DNA from 3 places in the Neobacillus sp. K501 genome. Region 3 is predicted to be linked to each of the others. Evidence: predicted binding sites of a transcription regulator. Region 3 holds the regulator's gene; each other region holds the start of a gene.

Region 1 (6,485 bases), 380 kb from region 3:
ATGGCTGGAATCTCCGATCTTAAAATTAAGGTTGAGGCAATGCTTCGTGGCTGTGTTGAATTCTTTCCATTCGAACGAGCCGCCTTCTTTACCTACTCACCCTTAAGTCATTTAGGTGAAGGGGTATTAATGTACGAAAATGATCAGGCTTCGTCGATAAGAGGAATAAAGGAGGATGTCCGCCCCATTTTTCCAATCTATCATTCATTAATTAGAAACATGCCTGCTTTTATTAAAACCGAGGAAAGTCTTGACTATTTTCCTGACAAATATTTAAAGGAACTGGATTTAACATTAGCTATCATCCCAATTAGTTTACTTAATACTGTCGTTGGCTGCGTTCTAGTAGATCGCTATTATGGTGAATACCCATTTGAAAAAAACTACTTATCTTTGCTTTCTTATTATTTTTCTTCCCCATTCATGCCGATTCGAGAAAAGAGCCTCCTTAGTAAACGGGAAACAGAAGTACTTCAGCATCTTGCTAATGGATATTCGACAAAAGAAATGGCAGCTTGGATGACGGTTAGTGAATTTACTGTACGAGATTATATAACTTCGGTAGTTAGAAAACTTGGTGTTAATAATCGAGCAGAGGCTGTTGCAGTCGGGATGAGAAAAGGAATTATCCTTTAAAAAGTAAAAAACACATGGATAATAACTAAATATCCATGTGTTTCGTATCCTTAAATACTCATCTTGCTCTCTTCTTTTTTCATTTCATTTTCAATTTTTTCGACCCTTGCATCAATGGTACTGCGGTAGTAAGAACTGTTTACTTGGTGTTCTAGGCGATCGAGATAGTTTTCAATTTCTTGGAAACGAGAGAATAATTGATTGTTATCAGTATTGGAATCCAATACTTGATTGATACGATGGTTTGCTCTGGTAATATTTTCACGCCCCATTAACTCCAGGCGGCGAAGATCCATATCTTTCAGCTTATGCTTCATTTCTTCGTATTTTCTTTCTAATTCCCCAAGCTGCCCTTTAACGTGTTCCAAAGATGCTGTTAATCGTTCAGTACGTTCGGTATATTGCTGATACTCTGCAGCCGCAAATTGAGAAAGCTCTACCTCCCCTGCTTTTGCAGCGACTTCCGCCTGATGTTTTCTTTTTTCTGCTAACTTCTCTGCCTGAAAAAGTTCTCTTGTAAACTCATCTTTTAATTTATGTTGACGTTCAACCAGTGTTTTAACCTTTTCTGTTTCCTGCTCACATTGGCGAAGGTACTGATTCAACATCGCTATTGGGTTTTGTCTTTCTTTTTTATCAAGTGTCTCGTGTAAATCAGCCATTATCGTATTTTTCATTCTAGTAAATAAGTTTGTCATTGTAAATCACTCCTATTATTAATATTTGTTTAATTCATTCCATTGTTTTTCGAAATTAACGAATGGATCAGTTTCTTCTTTCACGATGGTACGTTTACTGTTGTTCCAGTTTTTATATACCAGGTAAAGTACATATGCAGCAACAGCACCTATGATTGCTGGAGCATTTGAGATAGAAGCCATTAAGAAAATAACTCCGAAGATTCCTAGGACAATTTTCCCTCCAGTTGTTTCAGCTTTAATAAACTGTTTGTATATGAAGTAAAGAATCCCCAAACTTACAAGTAATCCAATCATCGGACCAATTGTAGAGAGTAACACCATTGCTGCGATTCCACCTGCTAAAAGTAAACCAAATTTTTTCATTTTGTTTTCCTCCTTTGCTTTCTTGATTACATCTTACCTTTTTTCATAGCTTCTCATAATTGAGCCTAAGCTTGATTTTCATATAGGTCCCAAGACGTAGAAAGGGTCAGTCCCCTATTGAGACTGACCCTTTAAACACAAAAAATCCTAATACCACATGAGTATTAGGATTTTTGATGACCTGTGAGGGGTTCGAACCCCCGACCTCAACCCTGTCAAGGTTGCGCTCTCCCAGCTGAGCTAACAGATCTCTTATTAAGCTACAAATCTAATTATATTCAAATTGCTAAAAATGTCAACTAATTTTATTTAATTGCTCCTACACATCTACCGAATAAAGAACGAATGTTCGGATATACTAATAGTATATAGAGAAAGGAGTGATCACATGGAAGGGCTTTTATTACGATCCATCGAAGAAAAAATGCCATTAGAAATGATTTATCTGTCTGAGGATAATCAAATTTCCCAACGGAAGCTGCTTGTGAAGGAAGTAAATAATGAATACATCCTCGCCTATTGTTTGCTACGTAAACAGATTCGAACCTTTAAACGTGAAAATATCCTATCTATCATGCCAAATAAACGATATCTCCATTAACTTCACACATACTCCCCACCACAATACTTTCCCCTTGAGCATTTCCAACTTGTATATGATAAAATTCTAATGTATCAATCGAAACATGGGGGGAATTGTCACATGGTATTTCCAAGAGGCACAATTAAAGAAACGACCTTTCAAAGCAAAGAGCTGGGAGAAGAAATTCAGCTACTTGTCTACTTGCCAGCTAACTTTTCACCATTATACAAATACTCTCTGTTAATCGCTCAGGATGGCCGCGATTATTTTCAGCTAGGCCGAATTGGGCGATTAACAGATGAGTATCTTTACGAGCGGGAAATCGAAAATTTAATCATTATTGGGATACCCTATAAAAATGTAGAGGACCGCTGGAAAAAGTATCATCCTGATGGCGAACAAAATCCAGCATACATACGCTTTCTTGCCCATGAATTAGTTCCATATCTCGATAAAGAATTTCCAACCTATCATATGGGTACTACAAGAGCACTGATTGGAGATTCACTAGGAGCAACGGTGTCACTAATGACTGCCCTCCAATATCCGCACACGTTTGGCAAGGTGTTGTTGCAGTCACCGTTTGTCAATAATGAGATAATAAACTCAGTTAGAAATTTTGGCGAACCACAGCTTTTAGACATCTATCATGTTATTGGTAACCAAGAAACAGAAGTTCCAACCACAAAAGGTGAAATCCGTGATTTCCTTACTCCTAATCGAGAACTGGCGAAAGCTTTTAATGAAAAGTCATTCAGCCATTTTTATGAAGAATTCAATGGAAATCACACCTGGAAATATTGGCAAACCGATTTAAAGCGTGCCCTTAAGGCAATGTTCTAGTCATATCTTATTTTTTGAAAATTTGCTATAATAATTAGAAGACTTTTGGAGTAACGAGTCTATTTTTAGATAAATTCATGTTCATTGGAGGTAAACATATGAAATTTGGGGTTGTTATTTTTCCATCAAAAAAACTGCAGGATTTAGCTAATTCCTATCGTAAACGTTATGACCCGCATTATGCATTGATTACTCCACATTTGACTTTAAAAAATGCCTTTGAAGCAACAGAAGAAGAAGTCAAGCACTATGCTGAAAAGCTGCGTCAAATTGCAGGCAATACGAATGCCTTCACATTAAAGACTTCCAAAATAAGCTCATTTCAGCCGGTAAATAATGTTATTTACTTTAAAGTTGAACCTACGGAAGAACTGGCTAAGCTTCATAATGATATTAACCAAGAATTTAGTGAGCAAAATATGGAATATGCCTTTGTTCCTCATATTACCATTGGACAAAAGTTATCTAACGATGAACATTCAGATGTTTATGGCTCCTTAAGAATGAAAAAAATCAATCATGAAGAAACAATTGACCGTTTCCATTTACTTTATCAACTAGATAATGATTCATGGACAGTCTATGAAACATTTCGTCTTGGAAAGGAATAAATAAAAACGTGACTGTAAAAATTGTTGAAAATGAAAATGAACTTAATGATGCTTTTTCGGTAAGAAAAACCGTATTTATAGGTGAACAAAACGTCCCAGCTGAAGAAGAAATTGATCAGTATGAGGATGAAGCTACGCATTTTGTTTCTTACCAAAACGGTTCACCAATTGGCGCGGGACGCTTCCGTGTCGTTGATGGTTACGGAAAAGTTGAACGCATTTGCGTATTAAAGGAAGCAAGAAAAACTGGTGCAGGAAAAGCCATCATGAATGAAATTGAAGCCCATGCAATCAAACATGGGGTCGAAAAATTAAAATTAAATGCACAAACACACGCTATCCCTTTCTACTCTGGTCTTGGATATGAAGTCGTTTCCGAAGAATTCTTAGACGCAGGAATTCCTCATAAAACAATGGTAAAAAAATTTTAAAGACAAGCACTTGTCCTTTTCGTGACAAGTGCTTTTTTCATTTTGACCACTTCCCTCCACTTTTCGAGAGCCACACGTTTTGTTATGATTAAGATTGTCGTATTTTTGGATAATGAGGAATGAACAATGAAAATAGCCATGTATCAAAATAGAAGAATTGGTCTTGATCAATTAGAACGTGACCAATATCAAAAAATATATTTAGCAGGAAAAAATGGTGAATTATCCTGCCCTGTTTGTCAGCAAAAGGTCCGGTTCATTCTAGGAATCCATGAACTTCCCCACTTTAGCCATGTGAATGCTAAAATAGCGGATTGTATCGTGCCTGAAATCCCTACCAATAGCAAGGAAGTCAATCATGTGGAGCGCAACGGATTCCGAATACCGCAGGGGCGAACCATAGTGGATACACCCAATAATGTCAGTTTATTTCGGCCAGCTAAATTAATTGAAACCTCTATAGCTTTTAAAAAGTCTAATGAAGTTCCACAATTAGAGCACTCCCCTTATTTAATGGAACTATCAGCCAATGGAGTTGTTCTCGATAAAAGTCAAGCGGCAGCCGTCACTGAAATTGATGGTTCCCTGCTGGTCCTTGCCGGAGCCGGAAGCGGGAAAACACGAGTTCTCACTGCACGAACGGCCTTTATGCTTGAAGTAAAAAATATTGATCCGCGAAACATAATGCTCGTTACATTTACTTCAAAGGCTGCAGGAGAAATGAAAAACCGTCTGCTATCCTATCCGCAAATGAAAAGAGAAAAAATAAATCAACTGGTGACAGGCACCTTTCACAGTATTTTTTATCGCATTCTTATGTTTCATGAAGGCAGCCAATGGTCTTCTGAGCGACTGCTGAAAAAAGAGTGGCAGAGAGATCGGATATTGAAAGAGGCTGGAAAAGAAATCGATTTATCAGAAAAGGAATTTGCTTTTGATTTGGCCCTGCAGCAAATCGGCTTTTGGAAAAATTCACTTTTATTACCTCAGGCAGTTAAGCCGGAAACAGAATGGGAAGAAAAGACTCTATTCCTTTATGAAAAATACGAGGAATATAAAACACGTGAAAACATGTTTGATTTTGATGATATGCTGATAGGTTGTTACCGACTGCTTAGCTCCAGCCCGTCCCTTCTAGAATTGTATCAAAACAGATTTCACTATTTCTTAATTGATGAATTTCAAGATGTAAATATGGTTCAATATGAACTAATCAAACTGCTGTCGAGCAAACATAAAAACGTTTGTGCTGTTGGCGATGATGATCAATCGATTTATGCCTTCCGCGGAAGTGATCCTGCCTATTTGCTGGATTTTGAAAAAGACTTTCCCGAAGCTAAATTGATTACACTAGATCAAAATTATCGCTCATCACATGAAATTGTTTCAGCAGCTAATGAAATGATTAAGAAAAATAAAGTTAGAAGGCTAAAAAAGATGATTGCACAATTTGAATCTCTTACACCGCCTGTAAGCTTTTTTCCATACGATGAAGAAGAAGAAGCAACAATGATTGTATCTGATTTACAAGAGAAAATTGCCCTAGGTGCTAATCCTTCAGATTTTGCGATTTTGTATCGGACGAATGCAGGATCTCGAGCGATATTTGAACGATTGGCCAGTTCGAATCTACCGTTTAAAATTGATCTTGACGCTGAATCGTTTTATGAACGACGAATTGTGAAAAGTGTCCTTTCATTTTTTAAATTAAGCCTAAACGAAGATGATTCACAGGCATTATCAGATATTTTACCAATTTTATTTTTAAAACAAACGGTAATCAAGGATTTAAAAGCAGAGAGCATCCTTCAAGATTGCAGTTCGCTTAAGGCGCTTTTACATCTAAAAACAAAGCATCCATTTCAAGAGAAAAAACTAAAAAAGATCGTGCCGTTTATTCAAGCATTAAAGTATTCCTCCCCCATTAAAGCGCTGGAAATCATTGAAAAGGATATTGGTTTTCTTGACTTTTTAAAGAAGCGGGGAAATGAGTCAGATCAACTGGAAAAAGGGTCAGATGATTTGAAGGATTTAAAAGTTGCCGCAAAAGGTTTTGATACGATTCAAACTTTATTGGCCCATGCTGATCATATGTCAGCGATGAACAAAGAAATTAAAAACTTAGGTAAGCACTTTACCGATGCGGTTACTCTTAGTACGATTCATCGTGCCAAAGGTCTGGAATACAAAAATGTGTATATTATCGGTTCCGTCGATGGAAGTCTGCCGCATGACTATGCATTAGAAGCAAGTCGAAATGGTGATTTCGCTGCACTCGAAGAAGAACGAAGACTTTTTTATGTAGCGATGACCCGCG
Region 2 (6,485 bases), on a different contig from region 3:
CAATCCTTTCCAGCGTCTTAACCTCTGAGTGCAGGTATTGAACCTTAATGCCGATTTCTTTAAGATAGTCCGTTAAGTCCTCAGACATTTTCTTCGTTAAGGTTGTGATGAGCACACGCTCATTCTTCAGCACGCGATCTTGAATTTCACCGATTAAGTCATCGATTTGTCCTTCGATTGGTCGAACCTCTATCGTTGGATCAAGTAAACCTGTTGGACGGATAATTTGCTGAATCATATCCGGTGTGTGCTCCAGCTCGTAGGGACCAGGAGTTGCCGATACAAAGATGGCATTATGGACATGCTTTTCAAACTCATCGAATGTCAATGGCCGATTATCAAGTGCGGATGGCAAACGGAAGCCGTGGTCGACAAGCACCTGCTTGCGTGCCTTATCCCCGTTGAACATCCCTCTTACTTGCGGCAAAGTCACATGCGACTCATCAATGACAAGTAGAAAATCTTCTGGAAAATAATCCAAGAGTGTATATGGGGTTGAGCCTGCAGGTCTTAGGGTTAGGTGTCTTGAGTAATTTTCAATTCCCGAGCAAAAACCCATTTCACGCATCATTTCAAGGTCATAACGGGTGCGCTGTTCGATTCTCTGCGCTTCGAGCAATTTATTGTCTTCACGTAGCTCTTCAAGCCGCTCCTCGAGTTCTTTTTCAATATTTTCAATCGCAACCCGCATCTTTTCTTCTCTCGTAACGAAGTGGGATGCTGGGAAAATCGCGACATGTTCGCGTTCACCGATGATTTCACCTGTCAAGGCATCGACTTCACGAATGCGATCGATTTCATCACCGAAAAATTCAACTCGCATACAATGCTCATCCCGTGAAACAGGGAAAATCTCCACCACATCACCACGGACACGAAACGTTCCGCGCTTAAAATCAATATCATTCCGTTCATATTGGATATCCACTAAGCGGTGAAGAAGCTTATTGCGCTCGATCTCCATTCCCGTTCTAAGGGATAACACCATTTCCCGATATTCCTCTGGCGAACCGAGGCCATAAATACAGGAGACACTGGCGATGATAATGACATCTTTACGCTCAAACAACGCGGATGTTGCAGAGTGGCGAAGTTTATCAATTTCATCATTAATACTAGCGTCTTTTTCAATGAAGGTATCCGTTTGTGGAACATAGGCTTCAGGCTGATAGTAATCGTAGTAGCTGACAAAATATTCAACAGCATTGTTTGGAAAAAATTCCTTAAACTCACTATAAAGCTGCCCAGCCAATGTTTTATTATGGGCAATGACAAGTGTCGGTTTATTGATTTCTTTAATGACATTGGAAACCGTAAATGTCTTACCCGTCCCGGTTGCACCAAGAAGTGTTTGGTAACGTTGGTTATTATTGATGCCTGCGACTAACTGACGAATCGCTTCCGGCTGGTCCCCCTGCGGCGAGTACTTCGAGACTAATTCAAATTGATCCTTCACACGATCTCCCTCCCGTTCAAACACCTTTCAGACATGCATTGCCTGAAAAATGTATTTTCGAAACAATATATTACCATTTTAACACAATTCCCTAAAAACAAACCAATAATATGCGAACGAATATTCGTTTTTTATCATTTACTTGTAGAGTGGCCTAGGTACTCGCGGATTTCTCGGTTTTACTCGCGAGATTCCACCATTTACTCGCGAGTTCGGTTTTTCCCAATTTACCCGCGAGGCTCGACGATTTACTCGCCAAGCACACAAAAAAGTCTGTCAATTACTCGACAGACTTTGAGGACACTAGCTTTGGTTTCAGTTTTAGCGCCAGCCAGAAACCGGCTGTTAATGAAAAAGAATCGATAACGATAAGTGCAAATGTGTTTGTATACCCTTTATAAACAGAAGCAGCAATGAGTCCAACCGTTAATCCAAGACCGATGAACCGATTATATGTGACCCGGGTGAAAAGCAAGACAAGCAATCCTGGCAAAATAAACGCCGATAAGTATCTAAAAACCTCTTCCAATGGGTACACCTCATTCATTGTTTTCTGTTTATTAATTCTAAAAATATATTTAATAAAAAGCAACATAAATGATTATTTTTTTAAGAAATCAAGGAACCCGTTTCGCTCTTTTCCAATTCAAAAAATTCCTTTTCAAGAATGGTGAACGGCATTGGGCGGCTAAAGTAAAAGCCCTGGATCATCGAGTTAAAATGGAAAGAAATATAATCCAATTGTTCCTCGGACTCAACCCCTTCAATTACAACCTCTAAATTTAGCCCTGTGATAACTTCAAAAATACCGGATAAAAGGAGCGTATCAAAAGTCTCACTCGGGACATTCTTAATAAAGTTCCGGTCAATTTTAATCACATCAATTGGAAGTTCTTTTAAATAAACGAGAGCAGATGTACCTACCCCGAAATCATCCAATGCCAACTTGACCTTCCTTTTCTTCAGCTCATGTGAAAAACGTTGTATTTCTGCTAATTCATTATTAACATCACTTTCCGTAATTTCAATTTGCAATAAGGAAGGTGGAAAGTTTGACTCCGTCAGGACTTGATCAAGCTTTCTAATAAAGCGAGAATCCTTCATTTGGGATTTTGATACATTCACAGACAAAGTCAAATCTTCAAAGCCCTTTTGGTGCAATTCACTAATCTGCTTCACAGCCTCAACTAGGACCCATTCTCCAATCGCTGGCATTAATCCCGTTTCCTCTGCTATTGGGATAAATACAGCTGGAGAAATCATTCCCTTGTCCGGATGATGCCAGCGTAAGAGAGCTTCCACCCCAGATATTCTATGTGACTTGCCACAGACAATCGTTTGATAGTAGATTTCAAATTGATTCTTTCCTAAAGCGAATTTCAAATCATTCTCTAATTCTAGTAAATTAATATAATTACGATTGGTTGTAAGATCTTGATAAAAAACAAATTGATTCTTTCCATTTTTTTTTGCTTCATGTAGAGCAATATCCGCTTTTTGTAGTAACTGCTCTAACATTTGACCATCCTGCGGATAACTGCTAACCCCAATGCTCGCGGTTACAGAGGCTTTATAAGTGCTTAATAGATATTCCTTACCGACTTCCTGCAAGAGCTTCTCAATGAAAGACTCTAATTCGGATTTCTCATGATATTTTAATAAAATAATAAATTCATCGCCACCATATCTGGCCATTATTCCATTATGTTGCTTAATGATCGGAAGCACCCGCTCACATACACTCTGTAACAATGCATCTCCTGTTTTATGACCCATAGAATCATTGACCTTTTTAAAGCCATCGAGGTCAAAAAACAAAATTGCCAGTTTCCCTTCGTAAGCAGCAGTAATTCGGGTAAATTGCCTAAATAATGAATAGCGGTTTGGAATTAATGTCAGTTGATCATAGTAAGCCAGCTGCACAATTTCATTATGCTTCTCCTCGAGTGAGGTTAGCATTCTATTTATCGAATGTTCGAGATCGGTTAATTCGTCTTTATGACCTTTACTTATTTTAATTCTAGAATTAACCTTTTTATTTTCTTGGATTTCCATCAATTGAAAGGATAATCCTTGAACACGAGATAGAATAAATTGGTTAAGTAAAACAGTGATCAACAGGATAAAGAATAAACCAGTAAATAATACGGTCTTTGACAATTGTTTAATGCTCGATTTTTTTTGTATATAAAAATCCCTATTGCTGATAAAACTGATTTCAAATGTTTCTTTTTCCGAATAATCTTTTATGTAGAAAGAGCCTTTTATTTTTTTTTCAGATATTTGTGTAACGTTCGTTAAATGAGAGTTCGTGGGTTTGACTTGCTTAAAAGAGAGATCTAGGGAAAGGCCTTCCCCTAGTCTTTTTATAAAAGACGCATTTACCATTTTTCCCATGATTAACGTTCCTGCCGATTCACCTTTGCCATTACTTTTATAGACCGATCGAATTGAATTCATGGTTAACCCAAGATCCGACATTACCAACTGGGAGCTGTTCATTTTATCAGATGATAAAATAGGCAAGAAAATTTGGTAGAAATCACTACCTAATTCAATTGGCTTCTTTTGTATGTAATCATAGCCCTTTTGATCAACTAGGTGGTTTTCAGAATCTAAAAATATCATATAGTTAATCAAATTATTATCAAATGTATCGTCTTGGAGATTGACACCAACATACTCTGGGTTTTCTCCTTGTAAATAGTAATACGTTTCATCCCAAACAGCCCAGTCACGGTTGGTTCTATTTAAAGTATCCTTTTTTGATTGGATTTGGTGATTAATCGTTTCTAGTTCTTTTTGCACATTACTTTTATCAAATTTAACAGAATCTTCAAGAATGGAGGGTCGTATTATAATATAAAGAAGAGTTAGAAATAAAAACACGGTAATTCCTACTACCAAAACCATTTTGCCTTTTAATTTCATCGTTGTATTCCTTCCCAATTAGATTCTCCATTAAATGAATAATCAAAAAAATATGTAGAAATTTGTCTTATATATCCATTATTGTACCATCTTATTCCTATTAATAAATTAGTAAAATCTTCCTAGCTATCTACAAAAAAAAGACAAGAGATCAATTCCCTTGTCTTCTTAATATTATCATCTCTTTTTTAAAGAAATTCCTAAAGCTAGCAAACCAGCAATTAGTGCTGCAATGGAAAGAAAGAGTGGTACTTGTGACGAACCAGTATCAGCACTTACTTCCGTTTCTTCTGTTGCATGTGTATCAGAAGTTGAATCGGTTGACGCGGCCCCGTGTCCGTGTGCGTCTCCTTCTGCTTCATGTACAACGGTAACAGATGCTGGCTTTTCTGCATCTTCCGCACCAACCCATTCCACTACACTTCCATCCTTGTAGGTTTGGTAGGCTTTCCATACGATTTCTTTAGCATCATCGCCCACTTTCCCAGACATATTAAACATCCCGAATTCAGTTGCTGATAGCCCTTCTCCTTTAGAAGTCCAAATGACACTAGTAATTTTACCAGAATCATCTTTTTGAACTTCATAACTCCAGTCTGGTTTTGGCTCGAAACGAGTAACATCTACGGTATCAGGAATTTTCACCTCTACTTTTGTTGTTGGAACATCGTCGCTTTCAGTTGGAACCTTTACCGTAAATACTTCATATTTTCCTTGTGATGTTTCATTTGGTTGGACAGTAACATGGGCACTTGCCACACTAGCAAAAATGGTCATGGCACCCATCATCGATACGATAGAAGTTATTAATTTTTTCATTTTCATTTCTCCAATCATTTTTTAGTAAACTCTGAAATCTTTTCGATAAACCTTTTCATTATCTTCTGAATCTAAAATCCTGACCTCCGCTTCCCAGTTTCCTGAAAACGGTAAGTATTGACCATCGATCATATAATGCGCTTTCGCTCCCGCTTCATAAGCTTCAAGGGGAACACGAATCGGCGCTACATCAGAATTGTCTTTATTGATTAAAATTAGTTCTATTCGTTTGATCTTCAGTCCTTCTTGTAGTGCATCTGCTTTAATCATGAAATCATTGGTGCCAGGCACCATTGGAGAAATCGTTGCAGTGAAGTCTATCTCTTCTCCCTTTTCAACCCAATGGAGTGGCTTATTCTCTGGTAGTGGACTTAAGAAGGTAAAGATTCCTACGATACATAAAATACCTATCATGAGAGAGAAATCCACTTTCAACAACGTCCCAATCTTTTCTTCCTGTTTCTTTTTCAGATATACACGTACTAAACCACCGACTATGATAACTAATACTACTAGTGCCATTTTGACTAGAAGTAAAATTCCCCATTGGGTATAGAACAGATAGTTTATTTTTGGCAAATAGATCAAGGTGGAAGCCACACCTGTGAGCGTTAAGACGATAATGCTGATTAGGGCCGCTTTAGAAAATTTCACTAGAAAATCACTTTGTTTTTTCCAATAAAGAAGAATGTAGAACAACCCTCCAGCCCATATAGCAGCAGCAAGCAGGTGAATCAAGTCGATTGTAACGCTTAAAATTTGAGGCTCATGTGCAAAGGCATGACCATTTACACTCTTTGATGTAAGGATTAATAATACCCAAACCCTATCAAGCCATGTATAGCGAAATAAAGTAACAAAACCAAGCAGCGTTAATAGCATAGAAATCGTCCACGAAAGCCCCACTGCCGTACCTGTTAACAGTGAGAAAAACTGATTCCAATCCCAAATATCAAGAAAACCTGTAACTTGAATTGCACCCATTCCGATATTCGCTAGTAAAAATAAAACAAGTAAATAGCGTGCCCACTTTCGATAACTGCTACCAAATTCCTCTGAACCTTTAAATAAGGTTCCCCATAATACCCAACCGGTAACAAGGAGTAAGAGAATATAGTAAAAAATTCTGATCGCGGAATTCAGAAATTCCTCTAAACCTTCAATGGAATCTTGATCGAGTAAAACATTTTCATTTTTGACATCTGAGACATCCCCAACGGAGATCATATAAGACCCTTTAATTGGATGCCCATCCGCTGAGATAACACTATAAGAAATC
Region 3 (6,485 bases):
CTCCAAATACTATTATATTTTAATAATCATTGTATTGTCACCAATGTTGATGTACGTTCATCAAACGTTCAATATGGTATAAGAAACAAAAAAGAACGACTCTAAGAGCCGTTCCTTTTGAAATATTTCATTATTTTTGTAAAAGAGCTTTAACACGAGCTGCAACGTTCCCTACGCTAAAGCCGTATTCTTCCATAATTTTTTCACCAGGGGCAGAAGCTCCGAATTGATCAATTGCCAAGACATCGCCTTCATCACCAGTATATTTATGCCAGCCTAGAGAGGCACCAACTTCGATTCCAAGACGTTTTTTCACACTCTTCGGCAACACAGAGTCCTTGTACTCTTGTGATTGCTGTTCGAAACGATCCCATGATGGCATGCTGACAACAGATACATGAATTCCTTCTCCAGCAAGAGCTTTTTGAGCTTCAACAGCCAAACTCACCTCAGAACCTGTGGCAAGTAATAACGCATCTGGAGTTTCTTTATCCGCAGGAGACAGAACATAAGCCCCTTTAGAAACTCCTTCATAAGCATTTGTGTCAGTGCCTTTTAGTGTTGGAAGACCTTGACGAGTTAAAACAAGAGCCGTTGGCTTATTAGTAGACTCGATGGCAAGTTTCCAAGCTGCTGCTGCTTCATTTCCATCCGCTGGACGAATGAGAGAAAGTCCTGGCATAGCACGTAATGCAGCTATTTGTTCAATTGGTTCGTGAGTCGGACCATCTTCACCAACAGCAATACTGTCATGAGTAAATACATACGTTACAGGAAGTCCCATTAATGCAGCAAGACGAATAGCAGGACGTAAGTAATCAGAGAACACGAAGAAAGTTCCACCGAAGATCTTCACACCACCGTGTAAAGCGATACCGTTCATCGCAGCACCCATCGCAAATTCACGAACACCGAACCAGATGTTTCTGCCTTCATAAGAATCTGGCATATAATCCTTTTCACCTTTAAGCATGGTATTATTAGAACCTGCTAGGTCTGCAGAACCGCCAAATAGGGTAGGAAGATTTTTCGCAATGCTATTTAATACTTCACCTGATGAAGCACGTGTAGCAAGGCTCTTACCTTCACTATAGACAGGAATATCTTTATCCCATCCCTCTGGAAGTTCATTTTTCAAGGCTAATTCAAGTTGAGATGCCAATTCAGGGTACTCATTCTTATACTGAGCGAATTGATCATTCCATTCTTTTTCCTTCTTTTCGCCATTCTCGACAATTTGCTTTTGGAAGTGAGAATAAACTTCTTCCGGCACATGGAAATCTTCTTCAAATGTCCATTTGTACGATTCTTTTGTTAACTTTAATTCATCTGCTCCAAGTGGTGCACCGTGTACTTTAGAAGTTCCAGCACGATTTGGTGAGCCATAACCGATAACGGTTCTTACTTCAATAATCGTTGGACGGTCTAGGTCATTTCTCGCTTCTTCCAAGGCTTTACTAATCTCTTCTAGATTGTTGCCATCCTCAACGCGAAGGTATTGCCAGCCATATGATCCAAAACGTTCCTTAACACTTTCAGAGAACGATTTATTTAAATCTCCATCAAGTGATATATCATTTGAATCATATAACACTACGAGTCGGCCTAATTTCAAATGTCCTGCAAGTGACGCAGCCTCTGCTGATACACCCTCCATTAAGTCGCCATCTCCACAAATACTATATGTATAATGGTTTACAAGCTCATAGTTTTCTTTATTATAAACTCCAGCCATATGGCGCTCTGCCATTGCCATACCTACAGCCATTGCGATACCTTGTCCAAGTGGACCAGTAGTTGCTTCTACACCTTCTGTATGGCCATACTCTGGATGCCCTGGAGTTTTACTTCCCCATTGACGGAACTGTTTTAAATCATCCATTGAAAGGTTATAACCAGATAAATGTAACATGCTGTATAATAACGCTGAGCCATGGCCAGCAGATAAAACAAAGCGGTCACGGTTAAACCATTTAGGATTCTTCGGATTATGGTTCATATAACGTGTCCATAATGCATAGGTCATAGGTGCAGCACCCATTGGCATACCTGGATGTCCCGAGTTAGCTTTTTCAATTGCATCGATTGATAATGTACGAATTGAAGTTACTGATAATGCATCAATAGTATCAAACATTTACTAAATCACTCCTGTTTCACTAGGATAAAAGATAATAACACCATTAATAATAAAGTTCTCCCTCAATTAATTCAACAAATATAGTCAAATTAAGGGTTAAAACACCATATGTTTCTTATTTTGACACATACTAAGCCTCAATATGTAAAAAAAGAAAACGAAGTAAGCGTTTTCCTTTTTTTTAATGGAGATTTTTATTTCGTCTGGCTTTTATTTTTGAAGGTGTTACATCTGTACCATTTGGATCTATTATCGTTGTATTGGTTAACGTTTCTAGCATGGAACTGCGGAAAGTTGACAAATACTCACTTCTTAACGCAGATTGTTCCTTCGCTTCCGCTTCGGTTAATCCAGATGACTTTGCTTTCCTTGCTAATTCATTGATTCTAGCCATTTTTTCTTTTGAGAGCATGAGTTTGACCCTCCTTTCAATACTTGCTGCATAAAGATTAATTTTACTTAAAAAAAGACCATCTGACAAGGCAAATGGTCCACTACTCTTCCTGTTCGGTTTCGAGATGTTCTTGATAACGTCTATGTACAGTTGCTTTTGATATCTTATAACCAAATCCACGAAGTGTCGCCGTAATTTCAGAAAAGGTTAATTCATTTTCTCGCAAACGGATTATTTCGCTAAGCGGAACCTCTATTTTGTCCCGGCCAGAACGCTGCCCTAAATTTTTCAAATTTTTCTCAGGCCTGTATCCTTGACTAACCGCTCTTTTCATTCCACGTTTTATTTTAATATTATGTAGCTTGCGCTGATATTCTTCCACCATTCCGACAATTTGCAGTACCATGGAATCAGACTCTGAAAGCTGCAATTCTCCATTATGTGAAATGGAATAAAGTTTGATGCCTTCTTTTAAAACACAATGCAAAAGAGCGATTTTCGCATTACCTCTTCCAAGTCTCGTTTCATCTTGAATGAGAATTGCTTGTACCGATACATCCTTAATTTGGTCTAACAACTCTAGAATTCCATCCCGTTCTAAATCATAACCGCTAGCCTGTTCCTTAATAATAGAAACAACTTCAAATTGATATTGTTTCGCAAGCTGAATTAATTCTTCTTCCTGACGGATTAATGAGGTTTCCTGTGTTTCCTTATTGGTACTCACACGGCAATAAATAATAGCTTTCATCTACTATTCTCCTGCAGCGCTCGCCAGTTCAGTAGGAAAGGGAACATCTTGGTTTACTGGTATCATAATTTCTTCACCTGGATAGATTTGATCTCCGTCTATATCATTATGCTGTTTGACCCAACTGACAAAATCATTATTCGATAGTGAATGTTGCTCAGAAAATTGATTAGATATTTTCCAAAGAGAATCTCCTTCTGAGATCTTAATCTTTATATATTGATCTTCTTCTGGTGAATTAAATCGTAGAGATAACATAAAGGCTAAAGAGCAGCTTAATACAATAAGTAAAATAGCATAAGAGTATTGGTTCCATATTTTTTTCATTTTCAAAACCCCTTACTAGAATATATGTTCGTTTATTTGTCTTTATTATAATCCGAACGTTTGTTTGATGTCAACAATTAATTCGAACTTATGTTTGTATAAAAAAAACGAACATGATATAATAAAGTTAATAATTACTAGGGCGAGGTGTAACAAAAAATGACAAAAATATCAAAGCGGCAGCAGGATATCCTTGATTTTATTAAAGGGGAAGTTAAGAAAAAAGGTTATCCGCCTTCCGTAAGGGAAATTGGAGAAGCGGTCGGTCTTGCATCGAGTTCAACCGTTCATGGGCACTTAGCTCGTTTAGAAAGTAAAGGCCTTATCAGACGTGACCCAACAAAACCAAGAGCGATTGAAATCCTAGAAATAGATGAACATGTAAGTATTCCTCGAAACAATGTAGTCAACGTTCCTGTTCTAGGGAAAGTAACAGCTGGACTTCCGATTACTGCCATCGAAAACATTGAAGAATATTTCCCTCTTCCAGAAAGACTAGCACCTGCAGATGAGCATGTATTTATGCTAGAAATCATGGGTGAGAGTATGATAGAAGCTGGTATTCTTGATGGGGATTATGTAATCGTAAAGCAGCAGCAAACAGCGAATAATGGGGATATCGTGGTTGCAATGACAGAAGAAGATGAGGCTACATGTAAACGATTCTTTAAAGAAAAAGACTTCATCCGCCTTCAGCCGGAAAACTCTACAATGGATCCTATAATTTTGCGAAATGTTTCGATTTTAGGGAAAGTTATTGGGGTTTATCGTCATATTCATTAATTTTTTAAATAGCAAAAAGTCCAATTCATGTGGAATTGGGCTTTTTATTTATGGTTCAGAACTCCTGATATGACCCTACTAATTGCTTTATTCTCTTTACAGTCACTCCAGACCTCCTGCTGTGACTCAACTACTCACCTTTTCATCTTTTCGGTCACTCCAGACCTCCTGCTGTGACCCTACTACTTGCTTTTTCATCTTTTCGGTCACACAAGTCCACTTTAAATAGAAATAACAAAAAAGACCCAGTATGGAGCCAATCCACACTGAGTCTATTACTATTAATACATACTTAAATACTGTTCGCGCTCCCAAGGATGGACGACGGTGCGGAACATATCCCACTCAATCTCTTTTGCTTCAACGAAGTGCTCGAAGATATGCTCGCCAAGACCGGCAACGATAACTTCGTCAGATTTCAATTGATCTAGAGCTTGAGCAAGAGTTGCTGGAAGATCGATGATTCCTTCCTCGATTCTTTCTTCCTTGCTCATAACATAGATGTTACGATCCACTGGAGCAGGAGGAGTTAATTGATTCTTAATTCCATCTAAACCAGCTTTTAATAGTACTGCCATTGCTAGATATGGATTTGCTGCTGGGTCAACGCTACGGACTTCAACACGAGTACTTAATCCGCGTGATGCCGGAATACGGATAAGTGGAGAACGGTTTCTAGCAGACCATGCAACGTAACAAGGAGCTTCGTAGCCTGGAACAAGACGCTTATAAGAGTTTACAGTTGGATTGGTTACTGCTGTAAAGCTTGGCGCATGCTTCAAGATCCCTGCAATAAATTGGCGAGCCGTATCGCTCATTTGAAGGTTACCTGTTGGTTCGAAGAATGCATTTTCCCCATTTTTGAATAATGAAAGGTTCATGTGCATTCCAGATCCGTTTACACCGTACAATGGTTTTGGCATGAACGTTGCATGCAAGCCGTGTTTACGAGCAATTGTTTTTACAACAAGCTTGAACGTTTGGATTTGGTCACAAGCTGTTAGTGCATCCGCATATTTAAAGTCAATTTCATGCTGACCTGGTGCTACCTCATGGTGAGATGCTTCAATTTCAAAGCCCATTTCTTCAAGTTCAAGAACGATATCACGGCGGCAGTTTTCCCCTAAATCGGTAGGAGCTAAGTCAAAGTAACCGCCTTGGTCATTCAATTCTAATGTAGGCTCACCTTTTTGGTCTAATTTAAATAAGAAGAATTCTGGTTCAGGTCCTAGGTTAAAGTCTGTGAAACCTAAGTCTTCCATTTCTTTTAATACTCTTCTTAAGTTATTACGCGGGTCACCTTCAAATGGTTTACCTTCTGGAGTATAGATATCACAAATCAACCGTGCAACTTTACCTTTTTCAGCTGTCCAAGGGAAAACTACCCAAGTATTTAAATCTGGATAAAGTAACATATCAGATTCTTCGATTCGAACGAAACCTTCGATAGATGAACCATCAAACATCATTTTGTTATCAAGTGCTTTTTCTAATTGACTAATTGGAATCTCTACATTTTTAATTGTTCCGAGAATATCAGTGAACTGTAAACGAATGAACTTAACGTTTTCCTCTACTGCTAATTTCTTAATATCTTCCTTTGTATACTTTGCCATTTTTATTCCCTCCACCTTATATTATAAAAATTTTCTAATGGAAAAATCGTGACATATCACCTTGACGCAACGACGATCGATTAAATCTACCAGCCTGCTGCAATTCTTGACGAAGAAGATTTCTTAGCTGTTCGTCCGTTAATTCTTGTTTGGCTTTTTCATTTACTTGTTGTAAAACATTAGCCTGCTGTTCTTTGATCAATAAAAGCTGCTTGATCCCAGCCATATTCACTCCTTGATCAATTAAATCCTTAATTTCTAGCAGTCTATCAATATCAATAAGACTAAACAATCTCCTGTTTCCATCTGTTCTTGCTGGAGAAATCAATTGATGCTCTTCATAGTAACGGATTTGTCTAGCAGTTAATTCTGTTAATTGCATGACTGTTCCGATCGGAAACAGTGGCATGGAGCGGCGTAATTCTTTCCCACTCACTTTAATTTCTCCTCTCCTTTTTCTAATTTATATTGCTA

Evidence for each region. Region 3 encodes LexA, which represses DNA repair genes until DNA is damaged. Its sites were predicted from a motif close to CGAACATATGTTCG; they were not measured.
Region 1: a site for LexA is predicted at 2,039-2,052, ahead of ACWM35_RS03120 (WYL domain-containing protein). Genes of this name have one in related genera too.
Region 2: a site for LexA is predicted at 1,570-1,583, ahead of uvrB (excinuclease ABC subunit UvrB). Genes of this name have one in related genera too.

Annotation. Positions count from the first base shown of each region.
Region 1 is NZ_JBSLYA010000001.1:633,362-639,846, forward strand. Features, by position in the region: gene ACWM35_RS03100 (response regulator transcription factor) at 1-636, shown strand, start outside; gene ACWM35_RS03105 (PspA/IM30 family protein) at 687-1,334, opposite strand; gene ACWM35_RS03110 (lmo0954 family membrane protein) at 1,353-1,700, opposite strand; tRNA gene ACWM35_RS03115 (tRNA-Val) at 1,878-1,950, opposite strand; gene ACWM35_RS03120 (WYL domain-containing protein) at 2,089-2,301, shown strand; gene ACWM35_RS03125 (alpha/beta hydrolase) at 2,404-3,126, shown strand; gene ACWM35_RS03130 (YjcG family protein) at 3,225-3,737, shown strand; gene ACWM35_RS03135 (GNAT family N-acetyltransferase) at 3,746-4,168, shown strand; gene ACWM35_RS03140 (UvrD-helicase domain-containing protein) at 4,295-6,485, shown strand, end outside.
Region 2 is NZ_JBSLYA010000009.1:67,398-73,882, reverse strand. Features, by position in the region: gene uvrB (excinuclease ABC subunit UvrB) at 1-1,456, opposite strand, end outside; gene ACWM35_RS18980 (CsbA family protein) at 1,737-1,985, opposite strand; gene ACWM35_RS18975 (EAL domain-containing protein) at 2,066-4,405, opposite strand; gene ACWM35_RS18970 (YcnI family copper-binding membrane protein) at 4,565-5,206, opposite strand; gene ACWM35_RS18965 (copper resistance CopC/CopD family protein) at 5,228-6,485, opposite strand, start outside.
Region 3 is NZ_JBSLYA010000001.1:255,609-262,093, forward strand. Features, by position in the region: gene tkt (transketolase) at 131-2,137, opposite strand; gene ACWM35_RS01215 (DUF896 domain-containing protein) at 2,322-2,552, opposite strand; gene ACWM35_RS01220 (YneB family resolvase-like protein) at 2,635-3,285, opposite strand; gene yneA (cell division suppressor protein YneA) at 3,289-3,612, opposite strand; gene lexA (transcriptional repressor LexA) at 3,772-4,395, shown strand; gene glnA (type I glutamate--ammonia ligase) at 4,677-6,011, opposite strand; gene ACWM35_RS01240 (MerR family transcriptional regulator) at 6,046-6,447, opposite strand.